One region of the Neobacillus sp. DZ-9 genome, then DNA from elsewhere that is predicted to be linked to it. Evidence: riboswitches for the same ligand, from Rfam matches in the RefSeq annotation. Region 1 holds a riboswitch; the other holds the start of a gene.
The links. Region 1 has a riboswitch for FMN ahead of ribE (riboflavin synthase). Riboswitches for the same ligand answer to the same signal wherever they lie in the genome.
Positions count from the first base shown of each region.

Region 2: linked by a shared signal. The riboswitch ahead of AC59HZ_RS02905 (ECF transporter S component) and the one ahead of ribE (riboflavin synthase) in region 1 are both predicted to bind FMN.

Region 1 covers NZ_JCAIOL010000003.1:309,001-325,128, forward strand. The annotation lists gene AC59HZ_RS09945 (FecCD family ABC transporter permease) at 1-235, opposite strand, end outside; gene AC59HZ_RS09950 (ABC transporter substrate-binding protein) at 201-1,166, opposite strand; cobalamin riboswitch at 1,350-1,540, opposite strand; gene ribH (6,7-dimethyl-8-ribityllumazine synthase) at 1,606-2,076, opposite strand; partial or broken gene ribB (3,4-dihydroxy-2-butanone-4-phosphate synthase) at 2,289-2,894, opposite strand; gene ribE (riboflavin synthase) at 2,910-3,569, opposite strand; FMN riboswitch at 3,694-3,840, opposite strand; gene AC59HZ_RS09970 (GyrI-like domain-containing protein) at 3,933-4,424, opposite strand; gene AC59HZ_RS09975 (CBO0543 family protein) at 4,546-5,070, opposite strand; gene AC59HZ_RS09980 (CapA family protein) at 5,168-6,391, opposite strand; gene katA (catalase KatA) at 6,529-7,989, opposite strand; gene AC59HZ_RS09990 (hypothetical protein) at 8,252-8,455, shown strand; gene AC59HZ_RS09995 (cold-shock protein) at 8,515-8,715, opposite strand; gene AC59HZ_RS10000 (Cof-type HAD-IIB family hydrolase) at 8,835-9,572, opposite strand; gene AC59HZ_RS10005 (ABC transporter ATP-binding protein) at 9,696-11,411, opposite strand; gene AC59HZ_RS10010 (iron-sulfur cluster assembly accessory protein) at 11,704-12,009, opposite strand; gene qoxA (cytochrome aa3 quinol oxidase subunit II) at 12,381-13,331, shown strand; gene qoxB (cytochrome aa3 quinol oxidase subunit I) at 13,321-15,297, shown strand; gene qoxC (cytochrome aa3 quinol oxidase subunit III) at 15,287-15,892, shown strand; gene qoxD (cytochrome aa3 quinol oxidase subunit IV) at 15,894-16,128, shown strand, end outside.
Region 2 covers NZ_JCAIOL010000001.1:557,023-573,150, forward strand. The annotation lists gene AC59HZ_RS02845 (D-alanyl-D-alanine carboxypeptidase family protein) at 1-645, shown strand, start outside; gene AC59HZ_RS02850 (nucleoside recognition domain-containing protein) at 638-1,225, shown strand; gene AC59HZ_RS02855 (spore maturation protein) at 1,231-1,767, shown strand; gene rluB (23S rRNA pseudouridine(2605) synthase RluB) at 1,908-2,645, shown strand; gene resA (thiol-disulfide oxidoreductase ResA) at 2,744-3,268, shown strand; gene resB (cytochrome c biogenesis protein ResB) at 3,288-4,910, shown strand; gene ccsB (c-type cytochrome biogenesis protein CcsB) at 4,911-6,098, shown strand; gene AC59HZ_RS02880 (response regulator) at 6,457-7,173, shown strand; gene AC59HZ_RS02885 (ATP-binding protein) at 7,170-8,954, shown strand; gene sigX (RNA polymerase sigma factor SigX) at 9,154-9,705, shown strand; gene AC59HZ_RS02895 (RsiX family anti-sigma factor) at 9,680-10,861, shown strand; gene AC59HZ_RS02900 (peptidoglycan DD-metalloendopeptidase family protein) at 11,037-11,789, shown strand; FMN riboswitch at 11,890-12,020, shown strand; gene AC59HZ_RS02905 (ECF transporter S component) at 12,189-12,755, shown strand; gene AC59HZ_RS02910 (ferredoxin) at 12,868-13,116, opposite strand; gene AC59HZ_RS02915 (YpbB family protein) at 13,361-14,398, shown strand; gene AC59HZ_RS02920 (RecQ family ATP-dependent DNA helicase) at 14,398-15,900, shown strand; gene AC59HZ_RS02925 (CPBP family intramembrane glutamic endopeptidase) at 15,897-16,128, shown strand, end outside.

The DNA.
Region 1 (16,128 bases):
ATAACACTCGAGGCAGGCGAATGTTGATAACAATGCTTGTATACATTGGATCGATTGCATCAAGTGAAATAAATCCCAAGAATTTCGCGCTGATAATTTTAATAATGGCAGGCACCGGTACAGAAACGGTGCCAATTGATATTCCTAATAACATGGAAAAAATAAGGAAAATGCCAGCTGCCACATAGGCGAATACCTTATTATTTAAAAACTTCTGGATAGATAGCCTTTGCAAGGTCCTCTACTCCTTCAACAATCCTTGGTCCTGGACGTGTAACGCGATCAGAATCAACATCGATTACTTGTTTATTTTTAACTGCATTGACATTTTCCCAGCCTTTTCTGGTTAACACTTGTTCAGCTGGATTTTTCACATAATATCCATATGTAGTTATAATGACATCAGGATTTCGCTTAATCATAGCTTCCTGATCAATTTTAATCCAGCCCTCTTGATCATTAGCGAGATTTTCTGCATTAATAATCGTTAGCATTTCATTCATAAAAGTATTTTTACCAGGTGTATAAATTTCTGGAGCAGGTGATACCTCAACCAATACCTTTTTCTTTTCTTTAATTTCTTTAGCCTTTGCCTTAATTTCTGCTAATTTATCTTTCATTCCTTGAATCATATCATCAGCTTTCTTTTTTTCCCCAGTTGCCTTTCCTATCATGTCAATAGAATCATAAACTTGGTCAAAATTTTGTGCATCGTTCACAACGATTACCGGAATCCCCGCATCCGTTAACTGCTTTAACCCATCAGTTGAATTCTGAGCATTGGATGCATGGGCAAATACTACATCTGGCTTTAAGGAGATGATTTTTTCTAGATTAATCTCTTGTCCGCCAATTTTCTCTTTTTTAGCCGTTTCCTCTGGATAGTTATCAAAATCAGATACACCCACTACGTTCTTCCCAAGGCCTAATGCAAAAACAATCTCGGTATTACTAGGAATTAGAGAAACAATTTTTTCAGGCTTCTTATTGAGGACAACATTATTATTTAATGCATCCTTTATTGTGACGGGAAAAGTAATGTTCTCAGATTTTTTTTCAACATTTGTGTTGCTTCCATCTTTAACCTGTTCTTTCTTTTCCGCACAGCCTGATAAAGCACCTAAAATCAATAACATTACGATTAATAGCGAATATAATTTCTTCATTTTTATTCCCCTTTATACTAATTAAATAGCTTAATTTACAAAAAATAAAGTTTTCTCCGCCAAGCTAAAGTTCTTCCGATACAAAAAAAACATCCCCATGAACGGAAGATGTTGGTTTGAAAAACAGAATAACTGTCATAAGTAGCAGAGACTAGTCGTTCACCCCCTATCCTCGTAGGTATTTCGGCGATTAAAAGATAGGCAGGTTTCCTGGCTCATGATCATTGCTTCCTATGTCTTCCCATCAATTCGACAGTGACTTTAATATAGGTAAACTCCCATTTACAGTGGCGGGACCGCGTTGGCTTTGCACCAACTTCCCTTTTAAGTTATCCTCTTAAAAAGATTTTAACACCTAAATTTCAATATATATTTTTTGTTAATTGAAATTATAAATAAAGTTTTATAAATTGTATATGTTTTTTTGCAATAATATCAATTATTTATCGAGATTTCTGCACAAGTTTGCCATTTCAATTGCACCTGCAGCTGCTTCCCAGCCTTTATTTCCAGCTTTCGTACCGGCACGCTCAATGGCTTGCTCAATCGAATCTGTTGTCAAAACACCAAAAATAACTGGAATCCCGCTGTCTAAGTTTATACGTGATACTCCCTTTGCTGTCTCATTACAAACATAATCAAAATGTGGAGTAGAACCGCGAATAACGGTACCAAGTGTGATGACAGCATCATACTTTTTGCTGTTTGCCATTTTTTGAGCAATTAACGGCAGTTCAAATGCGCCCGGAACCCATGCAACGTCAACATCAGTCTCACTTACTCCATGCCGTTTTAGTGCATCCTGCGCTCCGCTTAATAATTTACTTGTGATAAATTCATTGAAACGTCCTACGACGATTCCAACCTTTAATCCTGAGCCTACTAAATTTCCTTCAAAAATATGTCCCATCTTAATTCCTCCATTTTTTTATTTGGCGATAAACTTAGTTGATGATTTTCGCTACAGGCGCTCGCTTTCCGAGGGCGTGCCGGGGAGCCTCCTCGGCAATTTGCGCGCCTGCGGGGTCTCCCCTGCTCCGTACTCCCGCTGGAGTCGAGCACCTTCCGCTCCAATCATCAATTTCTAAAAAATTTATTTCTTTAGAATTTGTTTGCAGTATCTTTTTCTTTATTCTTTCGGTAATTAATTAAATCTTCAATGGTAATCATTTTTACTTCTAGATTATCAGCAATTTTTCGAAGTTCTGGGACACGGGCCATTGTTCCGTCTTCATTCATAATTTCGCAAATGACTCCCGCTGGCGCTGAGCCGCAGAGTTTAGCTAGGTCTATGGCCGCTTCGGTATGTCCTGTTCGCTTAAGAACCCCCCCGCTTCTTGCGACAAGTGGAAAAATGTGCCCCGGTCTTTTAAAATCTTCTGGCTTTGATTCCGGATCAATCATGCTTAGGACCGTTGCTGAGCGTTCAAATGCTGAAATTCCTGTAGTTGAAAATTTATGGTCAATGCTTACGGTAAAGGCGGTTCCATGCGGGTCAGTGTTTTTTGAAACCATCGGATCAAGTTCCAGCTTTTGTGCCAGTTCTTCATCAATTGGAACACATATTAGGCCTTTTCCATGGGTAGCCATAAGATTGATAACATCTGGTGTCGCTTTTTCAGCGAGCGACAAAAAATCACCTTCATTCTCCCGACCCTCGTCATCACAAACAATGATCACTTTTCCCTCTTTTAAATCAGAAATTGCTGCTTCAATGGTATCAAACACGGATAATCACTCCTTTTAATAAAAGCCGTTTTCTTCTAAAAATTTAGCGGAAATTCCTCCACTACTTTTGTGCTGATTATTTTTTCCAGGATTATTCATAAAATGTCCCACGTATTTGCCAATCATATCGCATTCCAAATTAACGATATCACCAGAGTCTTTTTGCCCTAATATACTTTCACCAAGGGTATGCGGGATTAAAGATAAGGTAAAGCTATTTTCGGAAACTGCAAAAACGGTAAGGCTAGTCCCATCAACTGCTATAGATCCTCTTACAATGATATATCTTAATAATTCGGGGTCTGCCTCAATTTCATAATATACGGCATTTTCTAATGCTTTTTTGCTTTTAATGATTCCTGTACCATCAATATGCCCTGAAACGAAGTGACCACCAAACCTTCCTCCAGCAGCCATTGCTCTTTCAAGGTTGACCTTAGAACCACGTTTAACCATATTTAAACTCGAAGCCCTAACGGTTTCCGGCATTACATCAACGGTAAAGCGATTTCTCGTGTAGGAGGTCACAGTCAGGCATACACCATTAACAGCAATACTATCACCAAGATGGACGTCTTCAAGAATTCTTTTCGCGTCAATGGTTAGTACAAACGATTCTCCTGTCCTCTGAATATTTATGATTGACCCAATTTCTTCAATAATTCCGGTAAACATTTTTTCTTCTCCTTTATAAAGGAATACAAAAAACCCTGAAGGATTTACACTTCAGGGTCCAAATAAAGACAATAGGAAAGCAAGGCTTAGAAACAGGCAATTTTTGACCTTTTCATAACCCTGTTTTTTCCTTCTCCCATCCAGACTTTAACTGTCGGCCCTGGAATTTCACCAGATCCACCGTTTAACGAGTACGTTAACCGGGTCACGGACTAAGAAGCATCGCTTCATCACCGCCGGTTAGGAATTTCACCTTACCCCGAAGGAATTATTAAAATATACTTTCTATGGTAGTATACTTTAATAAAAGAGTAAAGGGAAAGGACTCCTATTTTCAGAAAAATTCTGGAATGTCCTTTTATTTTAATATGTTTTCACAGGTAAATAAATTTCAAAATGGAGATCTCCATTTGCATTTTGTTGTTTATGTTCTTCTTTATAGACTTCTATACTTAAAGCATAGTGATCCTGTTCATAGCCATATTCCTTCATCCATTCGAACATTTTAAGATATGTATTCTTAACTTCCTCTGTTCTGCCCTTATGGACTCCAACGACATAGTTTTTTCGCGGGATAGCAAATCCCACCATGCCTTCTGGGATGGCTTCAATTTTTTCTACCGGTTTCGCGACATAATAGGTAAACTCCGTTTCCCTGCTATGAAACGGCGCAATCAACACTGGCTCTTCCGTTTGATGGGGAACTTCTCTTAAACGATTCTCCATCTCTTTAAATAGACTCGGAATGAGCTCAGCTTCTGAATAAGTTCCACTCCAAGAAATTCCAACTACTTTTATCTCTTCTTTTTCTATTACTTGGATTCCCAAGCAAATCCCCCCTTTTAAAATCATCATATTATAAATATTCTAAATTTAGTACTCAAATCCCTCCTTAATAATTCGGTTAATATAATATTTCATAAAAATTTCCATCAAAAAAACAACCTATGTTGTCCTAGGTTGCGCGCGAAAGGAATTATTTCAAAATATCTTGTGAAATATTAAATATATTCCATAGAAAAGCAGCATATATCGCTGATAGGATCCAAGCTAACCATGGTTTTTTATAGTGGACAGCCAAAACAGAAAACATAACAAAGCTAAAAAATGCAGACCACCATAAATTCCAGCCGTTTTTATGGACCATGGCTCCTAATTTCAGATCTGTGTATTCATTTATCGTATAGACAAGAGTCCAAGCCAGGATATGAAGCATTTTTTTCCAAACCGCCTTAGGCATATGGCCGAGAAAAATACTGATCGTCACAGGATATTTTATTAACATAACTAAGAAAGCAATATGTGTGTGCTTTGCCCATAATTTATCGCTTCCAATCGGAACATATTCCCACATGCTATGTTTAAAAAATAAAAACTGATACACCAAATCCCCAACCATCAAGAAAAGAAAGGTAGGGTAATAGGCCCCCCAATTTTTCCAATCACCCCATTTTATTGCTGAAAAAATAAAAATGGCCCCATACATCACGTTCAGATTCACATGACTTCTCCTTCACATTCTAATTACCTGTATTTTTTCCAGTAAATTGTAAATTAATCACATAAAAAGCAGAGGTAAATAAATTACCTCTGCTTCTCTAGTTTCCGGCTTCAGCAACGCTAGCCGGGTCTTTAATCATCCCATCTTGAATTTGCAAATCACCGAAGGAAAGTCGCTGGAGTTCATTCCATACAGTAAGTTGTTCCCGATCATTTTGTTTTACAATTTGATCATTAGAGATACGATAAGGCACAAAAGTCATCCCAATTTTTTCATTCTTTATATCCAAGTGTAATACACCCGTTTGCGCTGCATTCCCTTTTATATAGTTTGGAAAGAGGAAATTTCCGAGCGAATAGGCAATCGGTTTGTCTTTATAATATTCAAAGCCTTGCAGAACATGGGGATGACTTCCAATAACCCCGTCCGCACCTGCATCAATCATTAACTTTGCCCATTCTCGCTGGAAGGGTTCAGGAGTGCGCTTCGTTTCAATGCCCCAGTGGATAAACACGAATAAATAATCGGCATCCTCTTTTTCTGTTTGAATGGTTCGGTTGATCAGACTGATATCATAACCATTCGCAAGTCCAGGTTTTGAAGTTGTCGCTACCCAGCTAAAGTCAGGCAGAACCTTTGAAAAAGCCAGTATTTTAACAATTTTCCCTTTTATTCTATAGGATTTGGCTGCATACGCTTCATCTTTGTTCAAACCGCCGCCGACATAATCCAATTGATATTGCTTTAAATTGGCGACTGTATCCGTAAACCCTTGTAGCCCAAAATCAAGCGAATGATTGTTGGCCAGACTAACGAGTTGAAAACCCGCGTTCTTTAGTCCTGATAACGCAATTGGGTCTGAACGAAAGGTATATTGTTTCCCTTGCTTAGTCCCTCCGGTGGTAATGGATGTCTCTAGATTGACTACGCTTAAATCACTGGAATCAAGTTCCGTTTTAATATATTCGAAAGGATAATCCGCTCCTTTTTGTTTGACTGTTTGCTTTACTGACCAATCAAACATCGCATCCCCTGCAAACGTTATCCGAATTGGTTCCTCTATGAGTGTTGAAGCCACCTTCTGTTTAACTGAGAAATTATAGGGTGTTTGCTGCAGCGCCAAAAGTTGATCATAATAGGAAGGTTTCCTATCCATGGAATGAATTTGTTTATTATTTCTCTCAAAAAGCTGATCAGCATAAAAACTGAAAAACGATTTTTTTTCATAGGTTATGTATTGTTTGCCATAGGCCGTTGAGTGTAATAGTACTTGACCACCTATAAAAATCAACATGATGACCAAGATTTTATATTTAAACAATTCTCTCCCCCCTTGACTTTATAAATAAGTTTAATAGGAGAAAAGGGAAAATGCTGTCGTTTTTTGTAGAAAATTCAGATATTCTTTAATGGTAAAAGACCGCTCAGTAACTGAACGGTCTTAATAGTTTACTAGATTTATTTAACTTCCTGGGGAATGGCCAGATTTAGCCCTTTTGCTATCCGCTCGCCATACTCTCGGTCAGCTTTGTAAAAATGCTGGATTTGACGAAGCTTAATATCATCTCTTTCAACAGGCTTCATCGCCCCAACGATTGTTTCTACTAAACGTGTCCGCTCATCCACAGACATTAGTCGATAAAGATCCCCAGCTTGAGTGTAATGATCGTTTTGATCATATGCTGCTTGTTCTGCTGCACCTGTAACCTCAAAGGCTGTTTGCTTATGTTCTGGTGCTTCCTTTGGTCCGCTAAAGCTGTTCGGTTCATAATAAATGGAACCTCCGCCATTGTTGTCGGAACGCATCGCACCGTCACGTTGATAGTTGTTCACTTCAACCTTTGGACGGTTAATCGGCAATAGATTGTGGTTCGCGCCAACACGGTAACGATGGGCATCGGAATAAGCGAATAAACGCCCTTGAAGCATTTTATCTGGTGATGCCTCGATTCCTGGTACCATTGTTCCAGGCGAGAAAGTTGCCTGCTCCACTTCTGCAAAATAGTTCTCAGGATTGCGATTAAGCACCATGCGTCCTACCTCGATCAGCGGATAATCCTTGTGGGACCAAATCTTCGTCACATCAAATGGGTCAAAGCGGTATTTATAGGCATCTTCAAATGGCATAATTTGAACATGCAATCTCCAGGCAGGGAAGTCGCCTTTTTCAATCGCATTAAATAAGTCTTCAGTATGATAATCAGGATTCTCTCCTGCTAATTTACCTGCAACATCAGCCGCCATGTTTTTAACGCCTTGCTCTGTCTTAAAGTGATATTTCACCCAAACTGCTTCACCTTCAGCATTGACCCACTTAAAGGTATGACTGCCGTAGCCATTCATATGTCTTAAGGTTGCTGGAAGTCCGCGGTCTCCCATTAAATATGTGACCTGGTGCAGCGATTCAGGTGACAATGACCAGAAATCCCAAACTGCATTTGGATTTTTCAAGTGGGTTTTCGGATCTCTTTTTTGTGTATGAATAAAATCAGGGAATTTAATCGCATCACGAATAAAGAAAATAGGTGTGTTATTTCCAACAAGGTCGTAATTACCTTCTCCTGTATAAAACTTCACCGCAAAGCCGCGGGGATCACGAACGGTATCTGCAGAACCTAATTCACCAGCAACGGTTGAGAAACGGATAAACATAGGTGTTCTCTTTCCAACACCGTTAAAAAGCTTAGCCTTTGTATATTTTGACATATCATTTGTCACTTCAAAATATCCATGCGCACCAGCCCCTTTTGCATGAACAACACGCTCAGGTACACGCTCCCGGTTAAAATGGGCCAATTTTTCAAGGAGATGAACATCTTGGATTAATATTGGTCCCCGTGACCCTGCTGTTATTGAATTTTGATTATCACCGACTGGTGCTCCAGTTCCTGTTGTTAAGTATTTGTTTTCATTACTCATTTGATCACCTCATAAACAATTTTTTAACCCTTGACTAAATTATAATATAAATTTTATTAAAATCAATATTAATTTATAATTATTATAAATTAATATTGATTATCATTAATTAAACATCTACACCCACTATTACATAGGTTTTAAAAAGAAAGGACGTTTTTCCAAAATTAAGGAAGAACGTCCAAAAAATTTGTATTTATTAAATTTTAATATGTAAAAAAATAGATTATACTGTATTTATCATCTATTTTAGGAGGCAATTATGTCAGAATCTAATCAAGTAAATCCGGCTGAAACACAAAAAAAGAAAATTAGCTTACAAGAAGCTATGAAACAGCAGCTTGAAAACAAAAAGAACAAGGCAGCCGCTGGAAGTGGGAATATGAGCGGTTCTCAAGCAACGAAAAAACTAACAAGCCAGCAAACGAAAAAAGTAAGCAACTCACGCAGAAAAATGGGTGTTTAATGAAAGGCTAACATTAAAAAAACAGACCCAGTAACCTGAGTCTGTTTTTTTAATGTTACTTATGATTTACGGACGTTAACCGCTTGTGGTCCACGTTGTCCATTTTCGATTTCAAACGTAACCTCTTGACCTTCATCTAAGGTTTTGTAGCCTTCACCTTGAATCGCTGAGAAGTGAACGAATACATCATCGCCGCCTTCGCGCTCAATGAATCCAAAACCTTTTTCACCGTTAAACCATTTTACTCTACCTGTTTCCATTTCTTTGTAGCCTCCTAGCATGTAGCCATAACATTTTTTTGCAAATTATACTTGCTTGATTATTTTTACCAATCCTTTTTCTTCCTATACAATCTTTATTCCAAAACATGAAAATTTTCTTATTTAAGCACCCATTTACGAATGGCTTCGGCAACTCCATCCTCTTCATTTGTTGATGTGATCCAATTAGCAGCCTGTTTGACTGTCTCCTGGGCATTACCCATTGCCACACCAAGTCCGGCCTCAGTAATCATCGCCATATCATTTAGACTATCCCCGACTGCCATCACTTGATTCATTTGTATTCCTAGGCGGTCGCAGACAATCTTGAGTCCTTTTGCTTTATTGATTCCCGATGGATTTACCTCGATGTTTTTTAAGGTGGAATTGCTTAGTTCGAACTCCCCTTTAGCTTGTAATTCTTTTTTAATCAGCTCTCTTGTTGCATCATCATCGATATTAAAGCCAAATTTTAACCATTCCTTCGTATGTAAATCCTCAGGCATATCATCATGCCAATTGCGTTCGGTACTGATTGCCCAGAATTTTGTTTTATGCTGTTTAGACAACTCCCACATCCACTCGATAAGCTCCGATTTAACAAGATTTCTTTCAACTATTTCACGTTTTTCATCCCATATTTCGCTGCCATTTACAGTAACCAAATAGGATGTGAGGTCAAGAGTGTCAGCGTGTTCCCTGCTTGTGAGCAAAGAACGGCCAGTGCTTAGAACTACAATAATACCTTTTTCTTGCGCTTCCTTAATTGCCAGCCTATTCCCTTCTGATATTTTTCCTTTGTTGTTTAATAGTGTCCCATCCATATCAAGAGCAATCAATTTAATGTCGGTATCCATTTCGAAATAAACTTCCCCTTTCAAATGTTTTCATTGTTTAAGTAAACACTTTTTATGAATAAAAATCAAAATTTCTTGACTGTATGAATAAGAAAAAAACTGCGATAAAATCGCAGTTTCAGATTATTGCTGGTATTGCACACGGTGGAGATTGGCAAAAATCCCTCCCTGCTCAATCAGTTCATCATGGCGGCCTTCTTCTGCTATACCGTCCTCGGTCACGACGATGATTCTGTCGGCATTTCGGATGGTTGCGAGCCTATGGGCAATGATTAATGTCGTTCGATTTTGCGCGAGTTCTGACAAGGCTTCTTGAATAACCAATTCCGTTTCTGTATCAAGCGCAGAAGTTGCTTCATCCAATATTAAAATTGGCGGGTTTTTCAGGAACATCCTTGCAATGGCAATTCGTTGTTTTTGACCACCAGAAAGCTTTAAGCCTCTTTCCCCAATTTGTGTTTCGTATCCATCTGGAAGAGTAGCAATAAATTTCTCAAGATGGGCACGGCGGGCCGCATCTGCGATTTCCTCATCGGTTGCCTCGTGTTTTCCATACGCAATATTTTCACGGAGTGTTCCTGTAAAAAGAAATACATCTTGTTGAACAATGCCAATTTGTGACCGCAATGATTTTTTTGTCATATTTCGAATATCAAGTCCATCGATGAAAATAGCGCCGCTGTTAACATCATAAAATCTGGGAATCAGCGAGCAAATTGTTGTTTTCCCTGCGCCAGATGGACCGACAAAGGCTACGGTCTCGCCAGCACATATATTTAGATTTATATTTTCAAGAACGGTTTTTTGCATGTCATAACGAAATGTAACCTCATGAAAGGTAATATTGCCATTAAGTTCAGAAACTTTAACGGCTTCTTCTGTATCTTTTACATCCGGCTTTTCATCGATTAACTCAATAAACCGTTTAAATCCAGCCATTCCTTTTGGGTACAGTTCCATTATTGCGCTAATTTTATCAATCGGTTTAAAGAGGACATTGACATAGAGTACAAATCCGACCAGTTCCCCGTAGGAAAGCTGTCCTGAAAAGCTTAACCATGCACCGTAAACTAAAACGATAATCGTAATTAGTCTTGTCATCATGTAAATGCCTGATAAACTGAAGGACATAACTCGATATCCCCCAAGCTTAGCAGCGCGGTATCGTTGATTATTTTTTCTAAATCTAGCAATCTCAAATTCTTCATTTGTAAACGATTGAACGACACGGCTTCCAGAAACGCTATCCTCGACGCGAGCATTCACATCAGCTATGCTTGAATACATTTGCCCCCACGCCTTGTTCATTTTCAAATTACAAACGACCACAAGTAAGATTAATAATGGAAGAACTAAAATTGAAACGAGGGCCAGTTTTACGTTTATGGTAAGCATTATCCAGAATGCCCCGATGAACGTCATAACCGCAATAAAGACATCTTCAGGCCCGTGATGGGCAAGTTCGCCCAGATCAAATAAGTCATTTGTTATCCGGCTCATTAAATGTCCTGTTTTGGTATTGTCAAAAAAGCGAAATGACTGCTTCTGTACATGCTCAAACAGTTCTTGTCTCATATCCGTTTCAATATTAATCCCTAGTTTATGCCCCCAATAATTTACGACAAATTGCAGAAATGTACTTATTAAGTAAAGCAGGAATAATCCAATGCTTACCGAAACAATGGTTGGCCAATCACCTCCAGGCAGCAGTACGTCAATAAACCACTTTACTGCGAGCGGAAATGCTAATTCTAATACCGCAACCACCACTGCACTGCTAAAATCTAAAATAAATAGCCTTTTGTGGGGTAAATAATAAGAAAAGAAACGCCGAATCATACCATTCTCCTTAGTTCAAAAGTAGCAATAATAGGATTATTTGAAAAAATTATGAACAATTTCAAGATTTTTGAAAATAAGACTAAATGTGTTTTTTGGGGGATTTGTTTTAGGTGAGCATTTCTTGGTGGGATGAATTTAAGATATCTTAAGGACAAAATTGGCTTTGTTTCCCTCCAAAATGTCCTCAATAAGGCCTCTTAAGGACAAAATTGATCTTGTTTCCATTCAAAATGTCCTTAATTAAGACCTCATTACTTGTAATAATTGGTTTAGCACAAGGCAATTTTTTTTAATGATGATGGTGATGGCTGCCTTTTGATGGATTGGTAATGACCCATTCCTCTTTTGGCACTTGGAAGTATTGAATCCAAACACCATCCAAGTACTCATCGTTTTTATCGAGAATAAAATCAATATCCTTATCGGTTTTTACAACTTCATCATTTTCAGTTGGCGTATCAAGCATTAAATCATAATGCGCATGATCCCCATGAATACTAGTGACATAAACGCGGAACATCTTTCCTTCCGCTTCCTCCACATCCATCATTTTTTTCAATGCTTTAGCTGCAATTCGATTAATTTTGACGTTCATCGTACCTGTCTCCTCTTTCTATGTAGTATTAATATTATCTCATTATTATTCTAAAATAGACAATTTTAAGCCATTTTTCAACAATGATTAAGGCTGTGGATTTATATTTCCAAACTATTCCATGATTAGCATTTTAAATCCTTAACAAATTTGTCACAACTTTTTTCAAAAACCTATATTATCATCATAGACATCTTGGTAATATTGTGAAAGAGGAAACTTAATCCGAAAATTAATCTAAAATAATAATTAGTTTAATTGGATTTTATGCTTGTATTTTTTTCAAAATGGAGTTATCCTATTGAAGTTTGTGAATGAATTCACGTAAGGATTGTGAAAAAATGAACAATTTGCCTGAGAGGAGCTTTAAAATGTTTAAAAAGGGCTATTTAATCCCCCTGCTGGCTTTCCTGCCTGTCTTATTTTTAAGTGGCTGCAACAAAATGGTGGTATTTGACCCAAAAGGTCCTGCTGCCAGAGACATTCTTGGTTTGATAAACTGGTCACTCGTATTTATGCTAATTGTCGTTGTCGTTGTTTTTGGATTATTTGGGTATATTGTTTGGAAGTACCGTGCTACACCAAAGAATAAAGACTACGTACCGCCTGAAGAGCACGGCAGTACTAAATTAGAGATCATTTGGACAGCGATCCCGATTTTGATAGTTATTGCTTTAACAATCCCTACTGTAAATACCATTTATAAACTAGAAAAAGTGCCTGCAGGCTATGAAGATAAAAAACCAATTACCATCAATGTCACTTCAGCTGACTGGAAATGGATCTTTAGCTATCCTGAGCAAGGCATTGAAACGGTGAACTATGTTAACATTCCGGCTGGTACACCGGTTAAGTTTAAATTAACCTCTGCTGGTACAATGCAATCCTTTTGGGTTCCTGCACTTGGCGGTCAAAAATATACGATGAACAAAATGGAAACACAGCTTTATTTGACAGCAGATAATCCTGGTGAATTTTTAGGAAGAAATACGAACTTTAACGGCAAGGGATATGCCGATATGGAATTCACTGTGGAAGCTAAATCCTCTAAAGACTTTGAAAAATGGGTTAAAGAGGTAAAAGCAAACGCTCCTAAGCTAACAGAGAAAAAATACAATGAGCTTTTAAAACCAACTCACTTAGGACGTGAAACATTTACTGGCACCCACTTAGCATGGGTCGACCATGGGAAAATGAATTCCAAAACTTATACAAATCCTGAGTTATACAAGGTTCACGGAGTTCAAGGTAAGATTTTTAAAGATGAAGAAAACAACACGGAAATGAATGATTCTAACGGAGGTGAACACAATGGGAATTAATTGGCATGACTTTTTCATCGTAGGAAACCCATTAATCCTAGGTTCACAGATTGCTATAGTACTAACGATGGTTGGTATAGTTGCCGGTATAACCTATTTAAAAAAATGGAAATGGCTGTGGCGAGAATGGCTGACAACCGTTGATCATAAGCGGATTGGGATAATGTACATCCTTTCAGGTGTATTGATGTTCTTCCGCGGAGGTGTAGATGGTCTGTTAATGAAGGCGCAAACCTCGCGTCCTGAAATGAAATTTTTAGATGCACAGCACTATAATGAAATCTTTACAACTCATGGCGTTATCATGATTTTGTTCGCAGCAATGCCATTGTTAATTGGTTTAATGAACGTGGTCGTTCCGCTGCAAATTGGAGCTCGTGACGTTGCCTTCCCACAATTGAACGCCTTAAGCTTTTGGCTGTTCTTCAGCGGTGCGATGCTGTTTAATATTTCTTTCGTTGTCGGTGGATCTCCAGATGCTGGCTGGACGGCTTACTTCCCTCTTGCCGGTAAAGAATTTACGCCTGGTATCGGAAATAACTATTATGCGGTTGCCCTGCAAATTGCCGGAATTGGGACATTGATGACGGGAATTAACTTCATCGTCACAGTTTTAAAAATGCGTACAAAAGGCATGACATTAATGAGAATGCCAATGTTCACCTGGACATCATTCATTGCTTCGGTCATTATCGTCGCATCATTCCCTATCTTTACCGTTGCTCTTGCATTGATGACCTTTGACCGTATTTTCGGTACCCATTTCTTTACGATCTCAGGCGGCGGAATGGATATGATGTGGGCGAACCTGTTCTGGCTATGGGGTCACCCAGAAGTATATATCGTTGTACTCCCTGCTTTCGGGATGTTCTCAGAGGTTATCTCAACCTTCTCACGTAAAAGGTTGTTTGGATATAATTCAATGGTATTTTCAATCGTTGGTATTGCGTTTTTAAGTATGCTAGTTTGGGTTCACCATTTCTTTACCATGGGTGCCGGACCTGGAGTAAACTCAGTCTTCTCCATTACGACGATGATGATCGCCATTCCAACTGGTGTTAAAATGTTTAACTGGCTATTCACGATGCGGAAAGGCCGGATTGAATTAACAACTGCGATGCTTTGGGCACTTGCATTCATCCCATGCTTTGTCATCGGTGGTGTTACCGGGGTTATGCTGGCAATGGGTGCAGCTGATTATCAGTACCATAATACTCTTTTCCTTGTGGCCCATTTCCACTATGTATTAATACCGGGTGTAGTATTTGCCGTATTTGCTGGTCTTTATTACTGGTGGCCTAAAATGTTTGGGCACATGTTAAATGAAAAAATCGGAAAAATTCATTTCTGGTTCTTTACAATTGGCTTTAACTTAACGTTTATGCCAATGTTCTTCCTAGGATTAGATGGGGCTGTCAGACGTTCTTACACCTATTCAGCTGAATCTGGTTATGCTCCATTATTCCTAGTATCAACGATTGGTGCCGTTATTCTAGCCATTGGCTTTGGAGCCCTTTGCTATAACATTTACTGGAGTGCCAGATATGCAGACCGTAATATCTCAAACGATCCATGGGATGCACGTACACTTGAGTGGGCTACCGCTTCTCCAGTTCAATTCTATAATTTTGCAAAACTTCCAGAAGTGAAATCAATCGACGCCTTCTGGTATATGAAGAAACACAATGAAGGTCTTACTTTAAAAGATGAAGAAGTAGAAGAAATCCATATGCCAAGCAATTCAGGTCTGCCATTTTATATGGGTGTTATTTTTGGAATCACTGGATTCCTCTTGGTCTTCGAATGGAAGCTCGCCGCCCTTGTGGCCACGGTCGGAATCCTTGCCGGGTTGATTATCCGTTCATTCGATTACAATGATGGGTTCCACGTTCATAAAGATGAGATCAAGAAAACTGAAAAGGCATGGAGAAGTGTGAATAAAGGGGTGAACAACCATGTCAGCTAACATCAATACTGCTTTGCCGCTTGAATATCAAACAGAACAAAACAGAATGAATATTTTGGGATTCTGGATTTTCCTTGGTGCCGAAATCATCCTATTCGGAACATTATTCGCTGTCTTTTCTGTTCTAAATGCCCGCTATGCCGGCGGGCCTACCCCTAAAGACCTTTTTGAAATTAAGGATGTCATGGTAGAAACCATCCTTCTGTTAACGAGCAGTTTCACTTGCGGTCTCGCAATCTATGAAATGCGCCGCGGTAGCCGTAATGGATTGTTACTTTGGTTCATCATCACTCTTTTACTTGGGGCTGGGTTTGTTTTCATGGAGGTTACAGAATTCATTCATTATGTCCATGAAGGCGCCACAATGCAAACAAGTGCGTTTTTATCAAGCTTCTTTGTATTACTTGGAACACACGGGCTTCACGTTTCCATGGGGATTGGCTGGGCCACTATGGTCATCATCCAGATTTTCCGAAGAGGTTTAACGCCAGTTACTGCTAGAAAGACATTTATCATCGGGTTATACTGGCACTTCCTGGACGTTGTGTGGATCTTTATCTTTACATTTGTTTATTTAGCAAGGATGGTGGCGTAAGATGGAGAAAAATCATAAAGGATTCCCTGTCACACATGTAATCGGATTTATTATGTCACTGGTGCTTACCTTTGCAGCACTAGGAGTTGCCATCAAAACCTCCCTTCCGTTTAAAACCATACTTTGGATTATTGGATCGCTTGCCGTCATCCAAGCAGGTCTTCAGTTATACATGTTCATGCACATGAACGAAGGCGAAGATGGAAAATCACAGGTAATCAACGTAGCTTACGGCT
Region 2 (16,128 bases), on a different contig from region 1:
GCCTATGATATGGCTATTTTAATGCGTTATGCGATGCATGATAAAACGTTCGCAAAAATCTCGGGTACAAAGGTACACCGTGCCCCTAACCCAACAGAAGCATGGGACCGTGTTTGGAAGAACAAAAACCGGCTGCTAACAAAATATAAATATGCCACTGGAGGAAAAACCGGCTATACAAAGCGGGCAAAAAGAACCCTTGTAACAACCGCAACAAAAGGAGATATGAGTTTAATAGCGGTTACCTTGAATGATTCCAATGATTGGGATGACCACATCTCCATGTATGAAGATGGCTTCAGAAACTATGATATGGCTGAAGTTGTAGAAAAGGGGATAATTAATATAAAGACCAATAAGGTATATAAAAATCATTTGTTTGTAAAAAAATCAATTGTGTACCCTGCTACGAGCGAGGAAATGGATTTATTTTCAGTGAAATATAAATTGAACAAGCCAGAGAAAAAATGGAGCAATGGAAAGAAAACCGAGCAAATAGTTGGTAAGGCTGCCGTTTATTTGGATGGCAGAGTTGTTACTGAAACTCCTATATACTATCAAAATGAAAAAGAAGAGAAGCAAGGGCTGCTTGATTATGTTAAAGAAATTTTCTTTTCCATTATAGGTGTGAACGCAAATGGTTAATTATATATGGGTTTTCATGACTATCGTTGGTATCGTTTTCGCGGCTTTTAACGGAACAATGGAGGCAGTAAACAAGGCGGTGTTTGACGGAGCAAAAGAGGCTGTGACCCTATGTATCGGGTTAATCAGTGTCCTTGTCTTTTGGCTTGGGATGATGCGGATTGCTGAGGAATCAGGTCTCCTTGAACGGCTGTCGAAGCTATTCCGTCCGCTGGTAAAGATACTTTTTCCGGAGGTACCGGCCAACCACCCTGCGATGGGATATATATTATCCAACATGATTTCTAATATGTTCGGTTTGGGAAATGCAGCTACACCACTTGGTATCAAAGCAATGGAAGAATTGAAAAAGATAAATGGAGGAAAAAATACAGCAAGCAGATCCATGGTCACCTTTTTAGCCATAAATACAGCAAGCATAACAATAATTCCAACCACTGTTATTGCTATCAGGATGAATTATAAATCCATTTCCCCAACAGAAATTGTTGTTCCTACCATAATCGCTACTATACTTTCAGCAATAGGTGCCATTCTCATAGATCGTTATTTTTATTATCGCAGAAGCCGAAAAGGGTGAAAAATATGGGGCTGATTTCAGGGCTATCGCTTACATTTATCCCATTGTTAATCGGATTTATTCTAATATATGGAACTTTTAAACAAGTTCCAACCTATGAAAGTTTTGTTGAAGGCGGCAAAGAGGGAATAAAAATTGCCGTAACCATCATTCCTTTCTTAGTTGGCATGCTCGTAGCCATCTCCATATTTCGGGCCTCCGGTGCATTAGATGCCTTAATGCATTGGATCCGTCCTTTTATGAAGACGATTGGAGTGCCCGCTGAAATCGTGCCATTATTGTTCATTAGACCCATATCCGGTACAGCTGCACTTGGAATGACAAGTGATTTAATTGCTGTTTACGGACCCGATTCCTTTATTGGCAGACTTGCTTCTGTGCTACAAGGAAGCACGGATACTACCTTTTACGTTTTAACCGTTTATTTTGGAGCAGTTGGGATTAAAAAAATGGGAGATGCACTTAAAGTAGGGCTGCTCGCGGATGTTGTCGGAATTATTGTTTCAATAGTTGTCGTAGGTCTAATATTTGGAACAAAATAGGTCAGAGTTTACAAAAAAGTAGGTTCACTATATTGAATCTACTTTTTTCATGTCCATTGATAAAACCCGCTACTTTGAAAAGTGAAGGATTTATGTCATAATTCATTAGGATAGAATGGATTAATTTTGAGGTGAAAAATTTGGAAAGATTGCAAAAAGTAATAGCTCGAGCTGGTGTTGCATCAAGAAGAAAAGCAGAGGAATTAATTAAAGAAGGCAGAGTTAAAGTAAATGGCAAGGTTGTTAAGGAACTCGGTGTCAAGGTAACTTCTTCCGATAGAGTAGAAGTGAATGAAATTCAAATCGAGAAAGAAGAACCTGTTTATTTTCTTTTATATAAACCAAGAGGAGTCATTTCAAGTGTCAGTGACGACAAAGGAAGAAAGGTTGTAACCGATTTCTTTTCTGAATTTAAAGAAAGAATATTTCCAGTTGGCCGACTTGATTATGATACATCTGGATTATTGTTACTAACAAACGATGGAGAATTTGCTAACATACTTATGCATCCAAGAAATGAAATTGAAAAACTGTATGTTGCCAAAATCAAAGGAATTCCGTTAAGAGAAAACATTAGAAAATTGGAAAAGGGAATTAAGCTTGAGGACGGTAAAACAGCACCTGCCAAAGTAAAGGTTCTTTCGGTAGATAAGAAAAAACAAACAGCCATTGTTGAGATCAGTATTCATGAGGGCCGCAACCGCCAAGTTAGAAGAATGTTTGAAGCTATAGGTCACGAAGTTATGAAATTAAAGCGGGAGCGATATGCTTTTTTAACCTTACATGGCCTGAAGGCCGGAGAGGCAAGAGAACTAACTCCGCACGAGGTAAAACAATTAAGAGCCCTTGCAAATGATGTTTCTAAGAAAAATTCATAGAACCGTCACAATTAACAGCGAGGGTTTACACTATGATAGGATTGAAAAATGATATAATTTAGACTACTTGTGTCAGGAGATTTAATGGAGGGTTGGGAATGAAAAAACGGCGATTAGTAATTCGAACAGTAATATTACTTGTTCTAGGAGCAGCCGTTATCTATACGCTGTATGCTAATTTTACAAAAGACAATAAATTAAAAGTGGCGGTAGGTGAAACGGCACCAGATTTTGTTTTAACCGATATGCAAGGCAACAAGCATCGCCTTTCAGACTACCGGGGACAAGGGGTATTTTTGAATTTTTGGGGAACATGGTGCCCGCCTTGTAAGAAGGAAATGCCTTATATCAATAATCAATATCAGCAATTTAAGGACAAAGGGGTTCAGGTTTTATCAGTCGATATCCAAGAATCTGAACTTGCTGTTAATCAATTTGCTGAACACTATAAACTTGATTTTCCGATTATGATTGATACTGACAAGGAAGTTATGACAGCCTATGGAATCGATCCATTGCCAGCTACATTCTTGATTGATAAAAACGGCAAGGTGGTTAAATACAGTACTGGAGAAATGTCTGAAAATACGGTCAGGGAATTTATGGAGCAAATAAAACCTTAGGTAACAGGGAGTTTTTTAAATGAAAGATGTTAAATGTGAATGCGGGCACGTTAATCCACATGGAACTGTGTTATGCGAAGCATGCGGAAAAGTCCTGGATGAAAATGAGAAAAAGAATCCATTGATTGATATGCGCTACGAAGGCAGTGCACGCCGCTCACAAACCTATAACAAAACAATTATAGATAAAATTTGGAACTTCTTTTCTTCAGTAAAGGTCGGAGTTTGGCTTATTATTATTACCCTAATTGCTTCTTCGCTTGGCACAATCCTGCCACAGGAAATGTATATTGACCAGCCTCCGGAAGTGTACTATGAAGAGGAATACGGCTGGTTTGGTAAATTATATTATCAATTAGGTTTTAATGATTTGTATGGTTCATGGTGGTATTTATTATTAATTGCCATGATAGGTATTTCTCTTGTTATTTGCAGCCTTGACAGGGTCGTCCCTTTATATAAGGCATTAAAAGCCCAACGAGTAACAAGACATGAAGGCTTCTTAAAGCGCCAGCGCGTGTTTGGAGTCAATTCACATATGGATAATGACGACTTTACGGTCATTAAGAAGCATCTAAAGGAAAAACGATACCAGGTTCGTGAGGAAAATGGAGATTTATTAGCTGAAAAGGGCCGTTTTTCAAGATGGGGCCCTTATGTTAACCATGTTGGGTTAATTATCTTCCTATTTGGCGGAATGCTTCGTTTTGTGCCTGGAGTGTACGTTAATGAGAACCTTTGGGTCAGAGAAGGCGAAACAGCCCTTGTGCCCGAGACTGGGGAAAAGCTTTATCTGAAAAATAATCAATTCATCCTGCAGCATTATGATAAAAACAAAGATAAAACTTTTAAAAAGGCGATTGAAGAAGCAGGTGAAGTAGTTAAGAATTACCAATCTAACGTTATTCTTTACAATCGTGTCGGTGAAAATATTCCCGGAGAAAAACCAAAGCTTGAAAAGATAAACGATTATAAGGTTCAAGTAAATCATCCTTTAACCTATGAAGGGTATTCTATTTTCCAGGCGTCGTTTAGAAGTGACCTTGAAGCTATGACATTTGCCTTGACCAATAAAAAGACAAGTCAATCCTTTGGTGAAATGAAAATCAACCTTAGGAATCCAAAGTCAGTTTATGAACTAGGTAATGGCTACTCAGTAAAAGTTCTTAGTTATTTTCCTGATTTTGAATTTGGAAAAAATGGAGAACCATCTACAAAGTCAAGAGTTCCAAATAACCCTGCCTTTGTTTTTCGGATGATATCACCTGAAAATCCAAAAGGAGAAACGAGTTTCGTTGCAATCAGACAAACAATTGAACCGTCAGGTAATAATACTTATAAAATGGCCTTTAAAGGCATTGAGACTAAAAATGTTTCCGGATTTATCGTCCGCAAGGATTCATCATTATGGGTCATCATATTAGGCGGTATTATCTTTATGATTGGTGTCATTCAAGGAGCTTATTGGAACCACCGCAGGATCTGGGTGCAAAACAAAAACGGTGAGGTTTGGATTGCGGCACACACGAATAAAAATTGGTATGGACTTAAGAGAGAAATAGAAACGGTTTTAATCGATACGAAGCTGAATATGCCGGATGATCAACTTCAAATGGAAAAACAGGATAAGGAGGTAGTTTAGTTGGTAACAATAAGTAGTAATTTATTGTTTATTGCTTTTATTCTTTATTTAGCTGCAACGCTTTTTTACGGCGGTTCCATTACCTCTAAAAAGGGGGAGACGGATAAGAAAGGAACTAATCGCTGGGGGAAAATTGCTGTCTTTTTAACAATTATTGGTTTTATATCACAGTTGGGCTATTTTATAACAAGATGGATTGCAGCCGGGCACGCACCGGTTAGTAATATGTTTGAGTTTACAACTTTCTTTGGAATGGCTTTAGTTGGTGCATTTATAGTTATATATTTTATTTATCGAACAACTTTACTCGGTTTGTTTACAATGCCTGTTGCGATTCTGGTTATTGCCTATGCAAGCATGTTTCCTAGAGAAATAACCCCATTAATACCGGCATTACAAAGCTACTGGCTTCATATCCATGTAACCACTGCAGCCATGGGCGAAGCAATTTTAGCCATTAGTTTTGCTGCTGGATTAATTTATCTGGTTAAGGCCATTGATCAATCGAGGTCATCTAAACGAACCTTTTGGCTTGAAGTGGTCATGTTTTCGCTTGTAACGGTACTGGGCTTTGTCGCTGTTTCCTCGGCATTTTCAGGGGCAGGTTATCATGAGAAATTTACCTGGATTGATAAACATGGAAATGAAGCAAATCTTGAATATACGATGCCCGCTATTACTGGCCCGCATGAAGGAAAACTGTTGACAAAAGAAGGGTTTAAACCACTGGTAGAAATGCCGGCTTTCATTAATGCAAAAAAATTAAATACGGTTATATGGTCATTGATGGCAGGACTTATCCTTTATGGATTAATTCGCGTTATTTTAAGAAAGCGGATTGCAGCTGCACTTAAGCCGCTAGTAAAAAATATTAAGCTCGATTTCGTTGATGAAATTAGCTATCGATCAGTACTAATTGGATTCCCCGTGTTTACACTTGGGGCACTAATCTTTGCGATGATTTGGGCACAAATGGCATGGTCGAGGTTCTGGGGATGGGATCCAAAAGAAGTATGGGCTTTAGTTACTTGGCTTTTTTATGCGGCATTTATGCATCTTCGCTTATCGAAGGGATGGCATGGAGAAAAATCAGCCTGGCTTGCCGTAATAGGCTTTGTCATTATTATGTTTAATTTAGTCGCTGTAAACCTAGTCATTGCCGGTCTGCATTCCTACGCAGGCAGTTAATTTAAAAAAACCTTCACTTTAAGTGAAGGTTTTTTTAAAAAGCTGTGTTAAAGGGAAATATTGATTTTTTAACACTGTTCATTGGAGCGGAAGGCACTAAGACTCCTGCGGGAGGACGGGGCAGGGGAGACCCCGCAGGCGCTTCAGCGCTGAGGAGGCTTCCCGGACCGCCCTAAGGTGCGCGAAGTGCCTGGAGTGGAAATGAACAGACTAAATTAATAAGTGTTAAAAAAAGCAATAGTAATTTTCAAAAAAATACCTTTGTCATAATATTGACACTTTTAATAGGAGTAATTCCCTGAAAATATAGCAAAAACCATTACCATTTTGTAAAATAAACCTCATGGGGGGATTAATAATGGAAAAAGACGTGAAAATCTTAGTAGTAGACGATGAAGAAAGAATTCGCCGCTTATTAAAAATGTATTTAGAGCGTGAAGACTATACAATTGATGAAGCTGAAGACGGTAATGAGGCGTTAATCAAAGCAATAGATAATGACTATGATGTCATACTCCTCGATTTAATGATGCCCGGCAAAGATGGTATTGAAGTTTGCCGTGAGCTTAGGGAGAAAAAGGCAACTCCCGTTATCATGTTAACGGCAAAAGGGGAAGAGGTTAATCGCGTTCAGGGATTTGAGGTAGGAACAGACGACTATATTGTGAAACCTTTCAGCCCAAGGGAAGTTGTCCTGCGTGTAAAAGCTCTTTTAAGAAGATCTTCACAAACTAGCTATCTGCAAACCGAAACAACTACTAAGGATGTAATTGTGTTTCCACATTTAACTATAGATAATGATGCCCATAGAGTAGCTGCTGAAGGCAAAGATGTAAGCTTGACACCTAAAGAGTATGAATTGCTATATTTTCTTGCCAAGGCACCAGATAAAGTATTTGATCGCGAGCAGCTATTAAAAGAAGTTTGGCATTATGAATTTTTTGGTGACTTGCGAACCGTTGATACGCATGTAAAGCGTCTCCGCGAAAAGTTAAACAAAGTGTCTGAACAGGCAGCAAGAATGATCGTTACAGTTTGGGGTGTAGGGTATAAATTTGAGGTAATTAATGAATGACCTTTTTAAGAAGTGTTGTAGGTAAACTTTGGTTTACCATCCTTTTATTAGTATCTTTTGTATTATTTATCCTAACAGTCATGCTTTTGGAATACACCCAAAACAATAACATCAAGGTAACAAAAAGTGATTTGACACACACAGCTGAAAAAATTTCCCGTGTTCTCGAAAACCATCCTAATGATAAATTTCCATTAGGATTAGAAATATCTTGGGAGATTCTTGATAATGATACCAAAGTGCTAATTGTTAAAAACAAACAAGATATCTATTACTCTCCGAATACGGAAAAGGGAAAGAAATTATCCATTTCAGATATAAAAATTGATCCAGAATTATCTAAAGTATTTAATAAAAACATTACTGTCGAAAAAATCTCAAACCTCTCATCAGAAAAGATAAGGAATAATGACGATGCCAATTATTCCATTATTGGTGTACCTCTTCACTTGACTGGTGAAGAAAATGGTGCTGTGTTTATTTATCAATCTTTGGAAGACATGCAGGAAACATCCCGCTCTACAACAAGATTTATTTTACTTGTCGCTGGTGTTGCGATTATTCTGACAACTATATTTGCCTTCTTTTTATCAACCAGAATAACGGCGCCATTACGGAAAATGAGAGAGGCAGCGTTTGAAGTGGCGAGAGGAAAGTTTGATACTAAGGTACCGATTCTAACACATGATGAAATCGGGGAACTGGCAACTGCCTTTAATCAAATGGGACGACAATTGAAATTCAATATGAATGCCCTTAGTCAGGAAAAGGAACAGCTCTCTAGCATATTAAGCAGTATGGCAGATGGAGTAATCACCTTTAATCGGGATGGAACAATATTGATCACCAATCCGCCTGCAGACCGCTTTCTTCAATACTGGTACTATGAAAACGGTGAATTTGGACCTAGTTCGGAGGCCATTCCATCGCAAGTCATGGAGCTTTTTCAGGAGGCAGTAGATACAGAGAAAGAACAGGTCGGGGAAATTTCTCTTCAGGGCCGCCATTGGGTAATCCTTGTCAGTCCTTTATACAGCAATCGCTTTATTCGTGGAGCCGTTGCGGTCTTAAGGGATATGACGAAGGAAAGGCAATTGGAAAAAATGAGAAAAGACTTTATTGCCAATGTTTCACATGAACTTAGAACTCCCATTTCGATGTTACAGGGATACAGTGAAGCAATTGTGGATGATATTGCTGAATCCCAAGAAGAGAAAAAAGAAATGGCAAAGGTTATCTATGATGAATCCCTTCGTATGGGAAGGCTGGTGAATGAACTTCTTGACTTAGCTCGAATGGAAGCGGGACATATCCAATTGACAATCGATGAAATAAATATTTCTTCATTTATAAATAGGATTATCCATAAGTTTCAAGGCCTTGCTAAAGATAATGAGATTCAATTACACGCTGATATAGATGACCAAATTTCCGTTGTTTTCTTTGACCCTGATCGGATTGAACAAGTTTTAACAAACTTAATTGACAATGCCATAAGACACACACCAAAAGGCGGTTCAGTCCGGTTAAATGTAACTTCAGAAGACAAGGGGATTAGAATAGAAGTTCAGGATTCAGGCTTAGGGATTCCTGAAGAAGATTTACCATTTGTTTTTGAACGCTTTTATAAGGCCGATAAAGCAAGGACCAGAGGAAGGGCAGGAACTGGACTGGGACTTGCTATAGCCAAAAATATTATTGATGCCCATCGGGGGCATATTTCTGTTCAAAGCAAGCAAGGACAAGGGACGACATTTTCCTTCCTGCTTCCTCGAAAATAGTAAAAAGAACAGGTATTTTGCCGATTGTTCTTGATTCACGAGGAACATTTTTAAAGCCTATCCAATTCGGATGGGCATTTTTTTGGGTTTCCGACTTCCAATAAATACCTTCCTTTTTACCTAAAAAAAGTCTATATTTATATGTGAAACCTTTTATACATAATTATCGACTAATATTTATGAACGGGGAGGGGAATTGATGGACTCCGTTTTCGATGAACTTTATCAAAAATATCATCATGACGTGTTTCAATTTCTATTTTATATGGTTAGAAACAAAGAACATGCCGAGGATCTTGTCCAGGAAGTTTATATAAGAGTTTTTAAGTCCTATAATCGTTTTGAGGGGAAAAGCAGTGAAAAGACCTGGCTTTTTTCTATTGCCCGAAATGTGGCTATTGACTTTTTTCGGAAGCAAAAGGGATGGAAGGAAAGAATTTTCGAAAAATTTGATTGGTCATCCAATCAAGTTAAGGATGACTATCCTATTCCAGAAGAGATAACTATCCAAAAGGAAGAGATTAAATGGATTTACAAATGCTTAGAATATTGCACGATGGATCAACGAGCGGTAATCATTTTAAGGTATTTACAAGATTTATCCATTGCTGAAACAGCAAAAACCTTAGGATGGACAGAAAGTAAAGTAAAAACAACACAGCATCGATCCTTAAAAGTCTTAAAGAAGCACATGGAAATGTTTTATGAAAAGGAGGGATTAAATAGTGAGAAAGTCAGAGTGGAGCGATAAGCACCTCGAGGAATTATTAAGGCAAATGCCCAAAATACAAGATCATCGCGATCCTCGTGACATTTACCAGAATCTTTCTATAAAAAAGCGCAAATTGCTACCATGGTTATTGCCAGGTATCGCAACTGCAGCGGCCATGCTTCTTTTTCTTATTTTAGTTCCTAACTTAATGGATCGAACAAATAATTCATTTGATCAAGCTCAAGAAAAAAGGTCCTTGGAGCAATCCGCAGCAAATAAAGATGCCGGAATTGCTATGAATAAGGGGGAATCAACCTCAAAGGAGGGGGTAAACTCCGGAACCAAAGAGGCAAAGCTTTTAAGTACTGAAGTCATGAAATCTGCGATTTATGATGATGAAGTGGGTAATGGTAAGGTGTTAACCTATTGGATACCTGACCAACAAGCCCAGATTCTTATTCCTGTTTCTACTATTGTTTCCGACGCAGGCAATAAATCCTGGCTGACTGTTTTTGCAGAAAATATGGCTTCTCTAAAAGAAGAAGAATGGGGATTAAGTGAATTCTACCCGATAAATGCGACTTTGGAGCTAGATAAAAATAATAATACTGTAAATGTTGACGTACCTTCAAACCACCTATACGGACAAGGTGCGACCAATGAAACAAATTTTATTAATGTATTACAAAAAGATATAGCATCAAATAGTAACCTTAGAAAGATAAAGTTCTCAACAAATGGAGAACCAGGTATAGAATTAGGTAATTACGGAAGCAAGCAAGAACAGAATATTGTAAGCGACAAAAAACATGCTTTTTTGTTTTATTATCCTGTGGGCAGTAAATTACCCTACTTAACTCCAACCAAAACTACCTATAAAGATTTTGTAACTGCCTTAGAGGCAATGAGGACGGACCAACCTGAAAATGGTTTGAAAAGGTCGCTTGAGCCATCATTTCAGATTTATGATGTGACCATTACGGACAAAACTTTATCTTTTTCTATTAAGGAGGATTCTACGTTAAAAGATAATCAACTGACATTATATTCATTTGAGGCTCTGATGTTAACCGCTAAGGATTTTGAGGTTGAGAAAATTGTTGTTAAGAATTCCCCGTTAACACATATAGGCCCCTTTGATTTATCAAAGGAAAATAAAGTGCCAATTGCTCCAAATTTGCGCAATATCCAATAAATGTAAATCAACCTATAATGGGTTGATTTTTTTAATTTATGCATAAAATAGTTGATGTCTCCAAATTATAACAAGTATGCTCAGGGTCCATCACCTATTTAGTTTAAGTTCTAAACTAGAAACTGGAAACATATGGTGGATGTGAGTAGAAGATTTAAGGAGGAAAAGGATTAGAATGCGTGACTACATAAAGAGGTTTTTGATTGCCATTATTATGGCACTTTGTGTCAGTTTATTGTTTTTAGGAGGGAAACATTCACAAGCTGCAAGTTTGGAAAAAATGAAGGAATTACAGGAACATTGGATTTGGCCCGCAGATGGAGTCATTTCTGATACATATGGAACAAGGCAGGGAAAACATAAAGGGATAGATATTGCTGGGAAAATCGATACGCCGGTTCTGGCGGTTGATGACGGAATTGTCATCAAATCGTATTTTTCCAATACATACGGAAATGTCGTGTTTATTAAACACCCAAGTAAGGTTGTTACTGTTTATGCACATTTAACTCGACGTAACGTTTATGTTGGCCAAAGCATAAAACAAGGTGACGTCGTTGGAAAAATGGGGAGAACTGGACAAGCCACAGGAACCCATCTTCATTTTGAAACACATGAATTAGAATGGAGATATGATAAGAAATATGCAATCGACCCTCAAAGGCTTTTAGGAAAAGCGGATGTAGGTGAGTTTGTACAAGGCGGAGTTGCTTCTAGCGGATATGTTGTCCTTGAAGCTAGCACACATATTAAAAGCTCAACTAAAGGCCGTACAATTCACACAAAAGCTAATAAATATGTCGTTCAACAAGGTGATACCCTATACTCGATTTCTAAAAAAAGTAATATTTCCGTCGAGAGATTAAAGGATATTAATCATTTGTATACTGATGTGATTAAACCGCAACAAATATTATTTGTCGAATAAAGGAGTACGTGACCCGTGAATGATATTGTTTACGGGTTTAATTATTTTTACTTAACAAAATACCATTTCTCAAGTATAATAATTTTATAATTTCATATCGATCTATCTTCGGGGCAGGGTGAAATTCCCGATCGGCGGTATTAGAGTATACTCTTAAGCCCGCGAGCCTTTTAGGCAGGATTTGGTGCGATTCCAAAGCCGACAGTATAGTCTGGATGGGAGAAGATGGAGGTTCTGCAAGCGTTCAAAAAATAATGATTTTGAGAACGTTTATTAAGCGTGCCTTTGTACTCCCTCAAGTATTTTTTACTTGGGGGTTTATTATTTACAGGGCATCAGTATGCTGAACCTCTCTTCCTAAGGTGATGGATCAAAAAAGGAGAGAGGAAGATGAAAGAAATGAAGAAAACAAATGTAAAGGCCATGGTTTCAATTGCAATGCTCAGCAGTATTGCCTATCTACTAATGCTATTAAACTTTCCGCTGCCGTTTTTTCAAAATTTCTTATTAGTTGATTTCAGTGACATCCCAGCGTTAATTGCAGCATTAATTTTTGGGCCAATTGCAGGAATTGTAGTCGAATTTATCAAAGTTGTACTCAATTATTTAGCGACCGGTAGTCCAACTGGAATACCTGTTGGCCATATTGCTAATTTTCTCGCGGGAATCTCATTTATTTTGCCAACCTATTATTTATATACTAAAATGAAAACACGTAAGGGAATGACCATTGCATTGGTTCTTGGGACAATTACGATGGCCGTGATCATGAGTATTGCCAATTACTTTGTCATTCTTCCAGCATATACAGCCCTTTTGAAATATCCTGACATGCGTAACATAGTTGTGCCTGCAATCCTTCCGTTTAATATTATTAAAGGTGTGATTATGTCATCTATCTTTATGTTATTATTCATTCGACTGCAAACGTGGATAAATAAATTATCCGTAATAAAAAGTGTATAATAAGAAAAAGGCAGCCAAATAATGTGGTTGCCTTTTTCTTATTGCAAAATGAAAAACCCTCTTCAAATTCAGAAGAGGGTTAGCAGCTTAACAATATTTTTTTGACAAAATATTATTCGAATTTAGTTGCATTGCCATCGAATGGCTCGTCAGCAACCTTAATGGAATCTGTTGGGCAGCCTTCAAATGCATCCATCATGTCATCAACTAAAACATCAGGAATTTCAACGATTCCTTCATTATCGTCAAGAGTTACGAATGCAATGCCTTCATCATCGTAATCGTAGATATCTGGTGCTGCTGCTCCGCATGCGCCACATGCGATGCAAGTTTCCTTGTCAACAATTGTGTACTTTGCCATGAAAAAAACCTCCCAGTAATATAACAAAATTCATCCATATTATATGGAAATGCATTACTCATATCTATTGTAAAACTGTACGAGTAACTTTTCAATAGAAAGTTGCTTTTATATAACCCGGTTTGTTGATTTGTTTATGTTACTTTAGCATAATTTTGAGCAACAAGAACTGTCATTTCATGTTAAAATAAGAGAGAAAAAATGGGTAATTTGTCGATACCATCAGAAAAGTGTGGGGCGCTTGATGAAACAAATTGAATCGATTCTTCTAAATTGTTTAAAGAAATTAAATAGGGAAAGGACGATTTATTCCATCTATCACCTTTTAAATGGGAAAAAATCATCACAAACGATTCAAGATGCACATTTATTTTCACTGAAACATTTATTTGGGATATATGATACTCTAACTCGAGAATCCTTCGAAGATATCATTCGCAATATGGTTAAAAAAAAGTGGATCCACAATTGTGGGGAGCAGCGATACATCCTTACTCCAGATGGAGAGGTAAATTTAAATGACAATAAGATGCCCAGCTTTCTGAATGGTTGGGATTATCACCCATTTACAATGAATTTTTGGGAAAGATTATCTTTGTTAGTCCAAGTAGCTTCAAATTTTGTGTATCATGAGACCCAATATATCCCTATACAAAAAAATAAAGATGTTCATTTTTGGTTGAAAACAATAATAAAAGAAGTCCAAGTACCCAGGCAGAAAATGGGAAGCATGCTTTATTCAGAGCTGGTAGATAGTTTTAAAGAAGCCAACAATACTGATCCTTCTGTTTTAATCTTCCGATTGACAGGGTATCAACAAATTGGGTTAACTTCTGAGCAGACAGCTAAGAGGCTGAATATGGATATTCACGATTATAATATTGAATTTATCAATATTATCCATTACTTGCTGCAAAAGATTAATCGAGAACCAAAGTACTTTCCATTATTATCGTTGCTTATGAGGGATTTAAAACAAAATAATGAATTAACAATTTCATCCAGAAAAACATGGAGTCTATTAAATCAAGGATATTCCCTTGAGATGATTGCAGACAAAAGGCATTTAAAGTTAAGTACAATTGAGGACCACTTTGTAGAATTTGCCTTACATAAAAATGATTTTTCAATTGATGACTATGTAGAAAAAAATCTGCAGGACACAATTCTGGAAATTTCACGGCAAACTAAATCACGGCAGCTTAAGTTAATCAGGGACAAAGTGAAAACGGCCAGCTACTTTCAAATAAGATTAGTATTGGCGAAGTATGGTGAGCGATAATGGAGTTAGAGATTCTATTAAAAAAACATTTTGGCTATGACTCATTCAAGATAGGACAAAAGGAAGTAATCACTTCTATTTTAGAAGGAACGCATACTTTCGCCATGCTTCCAACTGGGACAGGAAAGTCCTTATGTTACCAGCTTCCTGGGCTTATTCTAAAGGGCCACATATTAATTATTTCTCCTCTCCTTTCCCTAATGCAGGATCAAGTAGAGCAATTTAAGCGCTTTGGTGAAAAAAGAGTGGTTGCATTGAATTCATTTCTTACACAAGAGGAAAAAAATAGTGTCCTGCGCCAGTTAAACAAATATAAATTTATCTTTATTTCACCGGAAATGTTAAGTGTTCCTTTTATTTTACGAAAGCTTGGTGAGCTGTCCCTTTCCTTGTTTGTCGTAGATGAAGCCCATTGTATTTCACAATGGGGATATGATTTTCGACCTGATTATTCGAAACTGGGCGATATTCGCCAACATTTGGGAAATCCTTTGACACTTGCTCTCACTGCAACAGCAACAAAGAAAGTTCGGAAGGATATAATTCAATCACTTTGTATTGAAAATTGTAAAAAAATGGAATCAACCATAGATCGTCCCAATATTGCTTTTAAAGTGGAGAAAATAGCGGATTACAATGATAAACAAGATCGGGTAGTTGAGTTGGTTTCTAAACTGCAGAAACCCGGAATTATTTATTTTTCCAGTAAAAAATCAGCTGAGCAAATGGCTTCTTTATTAGCAGAAAAGGGAATTTGCCGAACCATGGCCTATCACGGGGGACAGGATCCTGATACTAGGGTATTAATCCAACAGCAATTTATTCACGGGCAGTTGGATGTCATCTGTGCTACTAGTGCATTTGGAATGGGTGTAAATAAAGAAAATATCCGATTTATCATCCACTATCATATGCCTATGCAATTAGAATCCTATCTTCAGGAAATTGGGAGAGCAGGCCGTGATGGAAAACTTAGCATCTCCATTTTATTGTACTCTCCGGGGGACGAGTACCTTCCGATTCAATTGGCAGAGGGGGAACTTCCATCAGAGCAGCAAATTGATTGGCTGTTTTCTAAATTAGAGCAGGAAGAAGAGTATATGGATGGGAAGCTCCAATTGAATAATCATTTAAGAGAGCTAGGCGGTTTTAATGAAATTCAATGGCGTATCCTTGAGGATTTGATTAATGATGCACCACAAGACAGCCAAAAAGAACTTCAGAAAACCATTCAATTATTTTTGAAGAAAAGGTTAACCGCGAAAATGAACAATATATATCAAATGAAAACATGGGTGGAATCAAATGTATGTAGAAGGGAATTTATTTTGGATTACTTTGATGATGCATTCACCAATAAGGTGATTCCATGCTGCGATCAATGCGGGCTTCAGCTGAAAGATTATCATTCTTCTATCGACCAGACGAAAATGACAACAAATGAACTATCATGGATGGAGTATCTTGGAAAAATATTAAAGAAGAATGAGTTGAGCGAATGAAAAAGAAGTATAATGAATTGATAAAAAACTTAACTGACAAAGAGTTACTTCTTCACCTCTATATGACGCAAATCATCCTTTTAGTCATTTCATTCATATTAGGGTTTATTTTCTTTGATCATTTCGCTTATATGAATAATTTGCACTTTAAGGACTTTAATATAGTTCTAATAGGGATCCCATCAGGAGTAGCTGTTGTGATGATCGATATAATCTTAATGAACTGTC